2 regions of the Thauera sp. SDU_THAU2 genome follow, and region 2 is predicted to be linked to the other one. Evidence: predicted binding sites of a transcription regulator. Region 2 holds the regulator's gene; the other holds the start of a gene.
What was found. The regulator FNR, encoded in region 2, switches genes on or off when oxygen is low (the NO sensors DNR and NnrR bind a similar motif). The targets are predictions, from matches to a motif close to TTGANCTAGNTCAA.
Positions count from the first base shown of each region.

Region 1: the regulator FNR is predicted to act here: its motif matches at 1,891-1,904, upstream of AAFL97_RS21300 (DUF2946 domain-containing protein).

Region 1 covers NZ_JBBWUN010000003.1:4,187,105-4,190,834, reverse strand. The annotation lists gene AAFL97_RS21320 (fumarate reductase/succinate dehydrogenase flavoprotein subunit) at 1-569, opposite strand, end outside; gene AAFL97_RS21315 (DsrE family protein) at 854-1,237, opposite strand; gene AAFL97_RS21310 (glycine cleavage system protein H) at 1,234-1,716, opposite strand; tRNA gene AAFL97_RS21305 (tRNA-Sec) at 1,736-1,832, opposite strand; gene AAFL97_RS21300 (DUF2946 domain-containing protein) at 1,978-2,370, shown strand; gene AAFL97_RS21295 (copper chaperone PCu(A)C) at 2,548-3,027, shown strand; gene AAFL97_RS21290 (DUF2946 family protein) at 3,078-3,494, shown strand; gene AAFL97_RS21285 (TonB-dependent copper receptor) at 3,625-3,730, shown strand, end outside.
Region 2 covers NZ_JBBWUN010000003.1:903,422-907,151, reverse strand. The annotation lists gene hemN (oxygen-independent coproporphyrinogen III oxidase) at 1-1,153, opposite strand, end outside; gene fnr (fumarate/nitrate reduction transcriptional regulator Fnr) at 1,300-2,046, shown strand; gene AAFL97_RS05325 (SirB2 family protein) at 2,106-2,495, opposite strand; gene AAFL97_RS05320 (Crp/Fnr family transcriptional regulator) at 2,598-3,281, shown strand; gene AAFL97_RS05315 (PHA/PHB synthase family protein) at 3,291-3,730, opposite strand, start outside.

The DNA of each region.
Region 1 (3,730 bases), 3.3 Mb from region 2:
GCGGCCTTGCAGCGGATCACGTAGAAGTCGGCAGTGCGACAGTCGAAGCCCATCACGCCGGCGGCTTCGCCGTTGGTCCCGGTCAGCAGGCGGGTGACGACGACACGGTTGGTGATCTCCACCCGCGCGCGCTTCAACTGGCGGTAGAGGATCTTCTTCATGTGGTGGCCTTCGGGCATCGGCAGCACGTAGCTGCCCAGGTGGTGCACCTTGCGCACCGCGTAGTCGCCGGTCTCGTCCTTCTCGAACTTGACGCCCCAGCGGTCCAGCTCCTGGATCATGTCGAAGCTGTTGGCCGCATAGGCCATCACCGCTTCCTGGTCGACGATGCCGTCGTTGGCGATGGTGATTTCCTTGACGTACTGCTCGGGCGTGGCGTGGCCGGGGATGACGGCGTTGTTGAGGCCGTCCATGCCCATCGAGATCGCGCCACTGCGCTTGACGTGGGCCTTGTCGATCAGCAGGACCTTCAGCCCGGGGTTCTTTTCCTTGGCCTTCACGGCCGCCATCGGCCCGCCGGTGCCGCCGCCGATCACCACCAGGTCGAATTCCATGTCGATGCGTTTCATTGCTGTTCCCGTGCAGAGGAACGGCAACCTTACGCCGGACGGGTTCGCAGCCGAACCAAGATGAATTGCTATCGATTCCACTGCCGGGGATAAGGCGGTAAGTCATCGAGAAGCTTGCAGGCGGTACGCGTGCTGTCGGTACGAAGGAGCTCGATGGCGGAAATGCTTTCGAGAGTGCTGCGCTTGAACAGGCTTTTCAGGGTGGTTCGAGCCTGATGTGCCGCGATGGAAAATCAACTGCCCAATGGCTGAAAATCATTCATTGGGTGGATGATCTTCAGCCATCAAAACGTCAGTGTCCGCCATTCTGGATCGAGCGTCCGGCCGATGAAGGCTGCGGCTCCGGCCTGGCCGCGGACTTCGGTGCGCAGCGCTTCCGGCGCCACGCCATGGGCCTGCATTGCAGTCGGGCAGGCGTACAGCCGGGCGCCGTAGCGGACGGCTTCGTGCAGGAAGTGGGACAAAGGCGGCATGTCGCTGCCCTGCCCGCCCGGATGCAGCGTTTCGGCCACGCCGGGCACCAGCAGGCGCACCGAGCGGGCAGTGAAGTACATCTCGACTTCTGCATCCATTGCGGCAGCGGCGGCGGCGAAATGGAAAGGCGTGGCGCACAGATGGGGGCTGTCCGGGTCGGCGGCCCAGACGAGGATGGCGAGGCGTTCGTTCATTCGCGCAGGCCTTTCGCGCCTTCACCCAGCAAGGGTGCCTGGAAGCCTTGCAGGTCGTCGAAGCGCCAGAGGTCCATCTGCGCGGCGATGCCGGCACAAGCCTCTTTCCAGCGCAGCAGGTGGTTGGTCGCATCCGCCGGCGCGATGCGCAGGCGCACCAGCCAGGCGGCGTAGGCGTCGGTGTTCATCTGCGCGGCAGAATGCGACAGCGCCTCGTTGCCTTCGACCAGCATGGCCTCGACCGGCATCTTCACCGGGAACACGGTCTTGCCCGCTTCGAGCAGGCCGAAGGCACGCCCGGCGGCCAGCGTGCGGCCGGACGGCTTGGGCGTGAACAGCAGGATCTCGCCGGCGATGGCGACGCCGAAGGGCGTCACGCCGACGCGCCAGACATCGTCCGCCTCGGCGGCAAACCACAGGTGGTTGGCCGGGTCGTAGCGGAGGTCTTCCGGAAAGCTGCAGCCGCGGAGTTCAGCCATGGCGGATCGTCGGAAAGGATGGCGGAAGAGAATGGGAGTCGAACCCACCTGGGACCGGCTGACGGCCCCACCTGGTTTTGAAGACCAGTCGCCCCACCGGGGAACGCCTCTCTTCCATCGGAGCGGGGATTGTAGCCCGCAGGGCTGGATTCTTCACCAGGCGAAAGTTCGTTCTTGATCTCTGTCATTGCCGCATGCCCAGGGGACTGGAGAGACTGGAAACGTGGCTATAATCGGCCCGCTCTGAACAGCATTGCTGCCATGACCACTACCCGCCCTTCGCGCTTTACCGCCTGGATCGCCGCCTTCGCGGTGGTGCTGGCTGCGCTGATGCCCACGCTTGCCCAGGCGATGGCTGGCGGTGGGCAGATGAAATGGATGGAAGTGTGCACCGTGGCCGGCATGAAGCTGGTGGCCGTGCAGGACAGCGACCATCCGGCCGGCTCCGGCAGTGAGGGCTCGACCATCCTGAAGGTCGAGCATTGTCCTTACTGCTGTTCACATGCCGGCAGCTTTGCCCTGCCGCCTTCAGCAACACCTCTGCTGGTGGCGCCGCTCGCCACCTATCGGCAAGCTGCCTTCCTGCCGACGGCCCCCAAAGCACTCCAGCGCTGGGGCATCTTCCTTTCCCGCGCTCCCCCGGCACTTTCCTGATCGCATCGTGCTGCACGCCACCGTCGTTCGCTCGGAACACGGTGAGTCGGCTGCCATGTCGGCAGCACGCGTATTCGTACGCAGCGAGCACCTGCATGCCCGCTGCTCCGCTCGGCTGGTGCGTCCTCGATCCCGGGGGCGCTGCATAGGGGGCAATCCCCCGCAAGGAGAGGAAGCATGAAAAGGAAAGTCGTCGTATCGCTGTTCGCCGCATTGCTGTCGTCCGCCGCATTGGCCCAGGTGGAGGTAGCCGAACCCTGGGTGCGTGCCACGGTTGCGCAGCAGAAGGCCACGGGCGCCTTCATGCGGCTGACCGCCGCCAGGGATGCGCGCCTGGTCGAGGCTCGATCCCCGGTTGCCGGCGTGGTGGAGATCCATGAAATGAAGATGGAAGGCGAGGTGATGAAGATGAATGCCATCGCCGCGCTCGACCTGCCTGCCGGCAAGGCGGTCGAGCTCAAGCCCGGCGGCTATCACGTGATGCTGCTCGATCTGCATGCCCAGGTGAAGGAAGGCGAGATGGTGCCGCTCACGCTGGTGGTCGAGGATCGTGACGGCAGGCGCGAACAGATCGAAGTGCAGGCACCGGTGCGCCCGCTGGCCGCAGGGCGCGGAGGCCAGCACGATCATGGCCATGCCATGGAGCACAAGCACTAGAGCGGCGTTCGCGCAATCCGCCGGCCTGAGCGCCGCTTTTCCTTCTGTCCATGATGCCGCGTTCCTTGCGCCATCTCCGCCTGTTCGCCCGTTTCGCCGCGCTGGTGATTCTGGTGGGCACGCTCGCGCCCTCGCTGATGCAGGCCGGCGTGCGTGCGGCCGATGCCGAGCGCTGGATGGAAGTGTGCTCGGTTGCCGGCATGATCCGCGTCGCCAGTCCGCCGGTCGATGCGGACGGCGATGTCCGATCAGGAAATTCGCTCGATCTGCGCTATTGCCCGCTGTTCGTTCCGCTGGGCGGCCATGTGGCGCTACCCGGCAGCGTGGCATGGCTGCCGCCGATGCTGCCGAAGGTGCATGTACAACCCGTCCATGCAGACCTGCCCGCGATTACTGCGCGAATCTGGCGGAAGACCTGGCCGCGTGGCCCGCCGGATTCCTCGATGCCGTTCATCGCTTTCGCCTGAAAGCGCCCGGCGCCCTCTTCGGGTGCCGGTACACCTGCCTTTCCCGACGACACCGCACACCGCCATGCCGGCTGCGCAGGGCGGCGCTCGTCCGTGTCGATCGGTCGAACCCGCTTCAAGGAATCCGACAATGAAATCCCTGCCGTCTCCCAGCCGTCTGGCTCTGGCGCTGTGCGCCATGCAGGCCGGCATGCTTGCCTCTCCGGCGGTATTCGCCGCCGACACCGAAAACGCCT
Region 2 (3,730 bases):
ACATCAGCGCCTGGATGATCGAGCGCCGCAGCAGGTCGTCCGCGTTCAGCTCGATGCCGCGCAGCACCGGCAGCTCGTCGCGGTCGAGGGCGTCGTAGTAGTCGTCGAGCGTCTTGACGTTCTGCGCATACACCGGGCCGATCTTGCCGATCGCCGACACGCCGAAGGCCAGCAGGTCGCATTCGGCCTGGGTCGAATAGCCCTGGAAGTTGCGGTGCAGCCGGCCCTGGCGCTGGGCGACGGTCAGTTCGTCGTCCGGCTTGGCGAAGTGGTCCATGCCGATATAGACGTAGCCCGCTTCGGTCAGGCGGCGGATGCCGAGCTGCAGCAGTTGCAGCTTGGTGTCGGCGGTGGGCATGTCGTCCTGCGAGATGCGGCGCTGCGGCTTGAACAGGCCCGGCAGGTGCGCATAGCTGTAGAGCGAGACGCGGTCGGGCGAGATCTCCAGCACCTGTTCGAGCGTGCGGTTGAAGCTGATCACGTTCTGCCTGGGCAGGCCGTAGATCAGGTCCATGCTCACCGACTTGAAGCCGTTGCCACGTGCGGCATCGATGACGAGCTTGGTTTCCTCGAAGCTCTGGATGCGGTTGACCGCCCGCTGGACGTCCTCGGCGAAGTCCTGCACGCCGACGCTCATGCGGTTGAAGCCGAGTTCAGCCAGCAGCGCGACGGTGTCGTAATCCACCTTGCGCGGGTCGACCTCGATGGAATATTCGCCGTTCGGCACCAGCGTGAAATGCTCGCGCACCGATGCCATCAGCTGCCGCATTTCGTCGTGCGACAGGAAGGTGGGCGTTCCGCCGCCCAGGTGCAGCTGCGTCACCTGGTGGCCGCCCTCCAGACAGGCGGCCTGCATCTCGATCTCCTTGGCCAGGTATTTCAGGTACTTGGCCGAGCGCCCGTGATCCTTGGTGATGATCTTGTTGCAGGCGCAGTAGTAGCAGATCGTGTTACAGAACGGGATGTGGAAGTATAATGAGAGAGGTTTGCTGACGCCGCCGATGGCGCGTTTGGCAAGCCAATCCTTGAGGGCATCAGCGTTGAATGCCTCGACGAAGCGATCCGCAGTGGGGTAGGAGGTGTACCGCGGACCGTTGATGTCGAATCGGCGGATGAGCTGCGGGTCGAAGATGAGTTCGTTCTGGTCGGTCATGATCTGAAACTTGAGTGTCTGCCGAACAATGGCAGAACACCGCAATATTTTGGTTGACGTGGATCAACGGGCAGGAACAGACCGGAACCGATGGACTGATGAGGGCGCCCGAGACAGTGTCTGAAGGAAACGGAATTATCGTGCAGATGAGGGCAAGCGTGCCAGTCACCATGAACGGGTTGAAGACCGCCTGTTCGCAATGCAATCTCGTGGAGCTGTGTCTGCCCTTCGGCATGTCCGACAGCGAGCTGCACCAGCTCGACGAACTGGTCGGCGGCCGCCGCAAGGTCAAGCGCCAGCAGAGCCTGTATCGTGCGGGTGATCCTTTCGAGGCGATCTACGCCATTCGTGCCGGCTCGTTCAAGACCGACGTGCTGCTCGAGGACGGCCGCGACCAGGTGACCGGCTTCCAGATGACGGGCGAGATCCTCGGCCTGGACGGCATCAGCACCGAAAACCACAGCTGCAACGCGGTGGCGCTGGAAGACAGCGAAGTGTGCGTGATTCCCTACGCCAAGCTCGAGCAACTGTCGCACGAGGTCGAAGGCCTGCAGCACCAGTTCCACAAGGTCATGAGCCGCGAGATCGTGCGCGACCACGGCGTGATGATGCTGCTCGGCTCGATGCGCGCCGAGGAGCGGCTCGCGGCCTTCCTGCTCAACATGTCGCAGCGCTTCACCGCGCGCGGCTTTTCCGCGGCCGAATTCCACCTGCGCATGACGCGCGAGGAAATCGGCTCCTACCTCGGCCTCAAGCTCGAAACAGTGTCGCGCGCTTTCTCCCGCTTCCAGGAAGAAGGCCTGATCGCCGTGCAGCAGAAGCACATCCGCCTGCTCGACACGACCAGGCTGCGCAAGCTGGTCCAGCATCAGACGGCCGGCTGCGGGCGCTGAGAGCGCCTGCCTCCGGCCTGTTTTTGCCCCCTTCCCGCCTCGCTGCCTCGACCGCCCCGTCAGGCGACGGCGGCCAGATAGCCCGCAGCGTTCTTGCTCAGCGCCACCGACACGATCCACGCATACACCGCGAGCGCGGCAGCAAACGCGAACAACCGCTGCGAGCGCGTCTTGCCGCGCTTGAGCGCAATGGTGCCGAGCACGACGTAGGCGACCAGCCCGATGACCTTGGCCGTCACCCAATCCGCCTGGAACGGATACTGCTGGATCATCACCGCCAGCACGATCGCCGTGATCAGCAGGACGCTATCGACGACGTGGGGCAGCACCCGCGCCGGCAGGCTCTTCAGCAAGGGGCTGCCGCTGATCATCCAGTAGCCTCGCAGCAGGAAGCCCAGGATGCTGAGCGCCACACAGGTGACGTGAAGATGCTTGATGGCGAAATACATGTTCTTCCTTTTTTCCAGGGGCGGCACGGCCGCCTTGGCCCCTGCCCTCAATTAGAATGGAGGCCGACAAACGAGACGGCTTCCCATCAGGAGCGCCCGCACATGGCCAGCACCCCACCCATAGACATCCCCGCGCTGCTCAAGCGCATTCCGCTTTTCGGCGAACTGTCCGCAGCCGACATCGAGCGCATCGCCCGCTACACCCGCGACCGCCACATCGCCCGCGGCGAAGTCCTGTTCCAGCGCGGCGACCAGCCGCATGGCTTTTACTTCGTCGTCTCGGGTCAGGTCAAGCTCGCCTTCTCCTCGCCGCAGGGCACGGAAAAGGTCGTCGAGATCATCGGCCCGATGCAGAGCTTCGGCGAAGCGGTGATGTTCATGAACAAGCCCTACCCGGTGTTCGCCGAGGCGCTGACCGAAACGGCGCTGATCCACGTCGGCCAGGCCGTGGTCAGCGAACTGATCGACCAGGACCCCTCCTTCGCCCACAAGCTGCTCGCCGGCATGTCGATCCGCCTGCACGGCCTGATCCAGGACGTCGAGACCTACTCGCTGCGCTCGAGCATCCAGCGCGTGATCGGCTATCTGCTGCAGGTCGCCGACAGCGACTCGCCCTGCGAGATCGACCTGCCCACCAGCAAGCAGGTGATCGCCTCGCGCCTGAACCTGACGCCCGAGACCCTGTCGCGCATCTTCCACGACCTCAGCGAGTCCGGCCTGATCAGCGTGCACGGCAAGCACATCACGCTGCACGACCCTGCCCGCCTGGCACGCCACCAGGTCTGAGCACGCGGCTCAGGGCTCCAGCACGTAGCTTCCCGGTGCCGGGCACAAGGCCGGGAAAGCGTCGTTCGCGACCGGCCGCGCCTCGACCTCCGGGCCGACGCGCGGCTTGAGCCAGCGCATCCAGTCTTCCCACCAGCTGCCCTGGTGCTGCTCGGCGCGCTGGCGCCAGCTGTCGGTGGTGTCGGAACGGCGCGCATCGGCGACCCAGTAGCGCCGCTTCGGCGGATGCACGATCGGATTCAGGATGCCGAGGATGTGCCCCGAGCTCGACAGCACGTAGCGCCGGCTGCCGACCACATGGTTGTTGATGGCGAAAGTCTGGCGCCAGGGTGCGATGTGGTCGTCCTCGGCCGCGACCGCGTACAGGGGCTGGCGGATCAGCGACAGGTCGAGCTTTTCGCCGGCGACTTCGAGGGTGTTGGGCTGGATCAGCCGGTTGTGCAGGTACA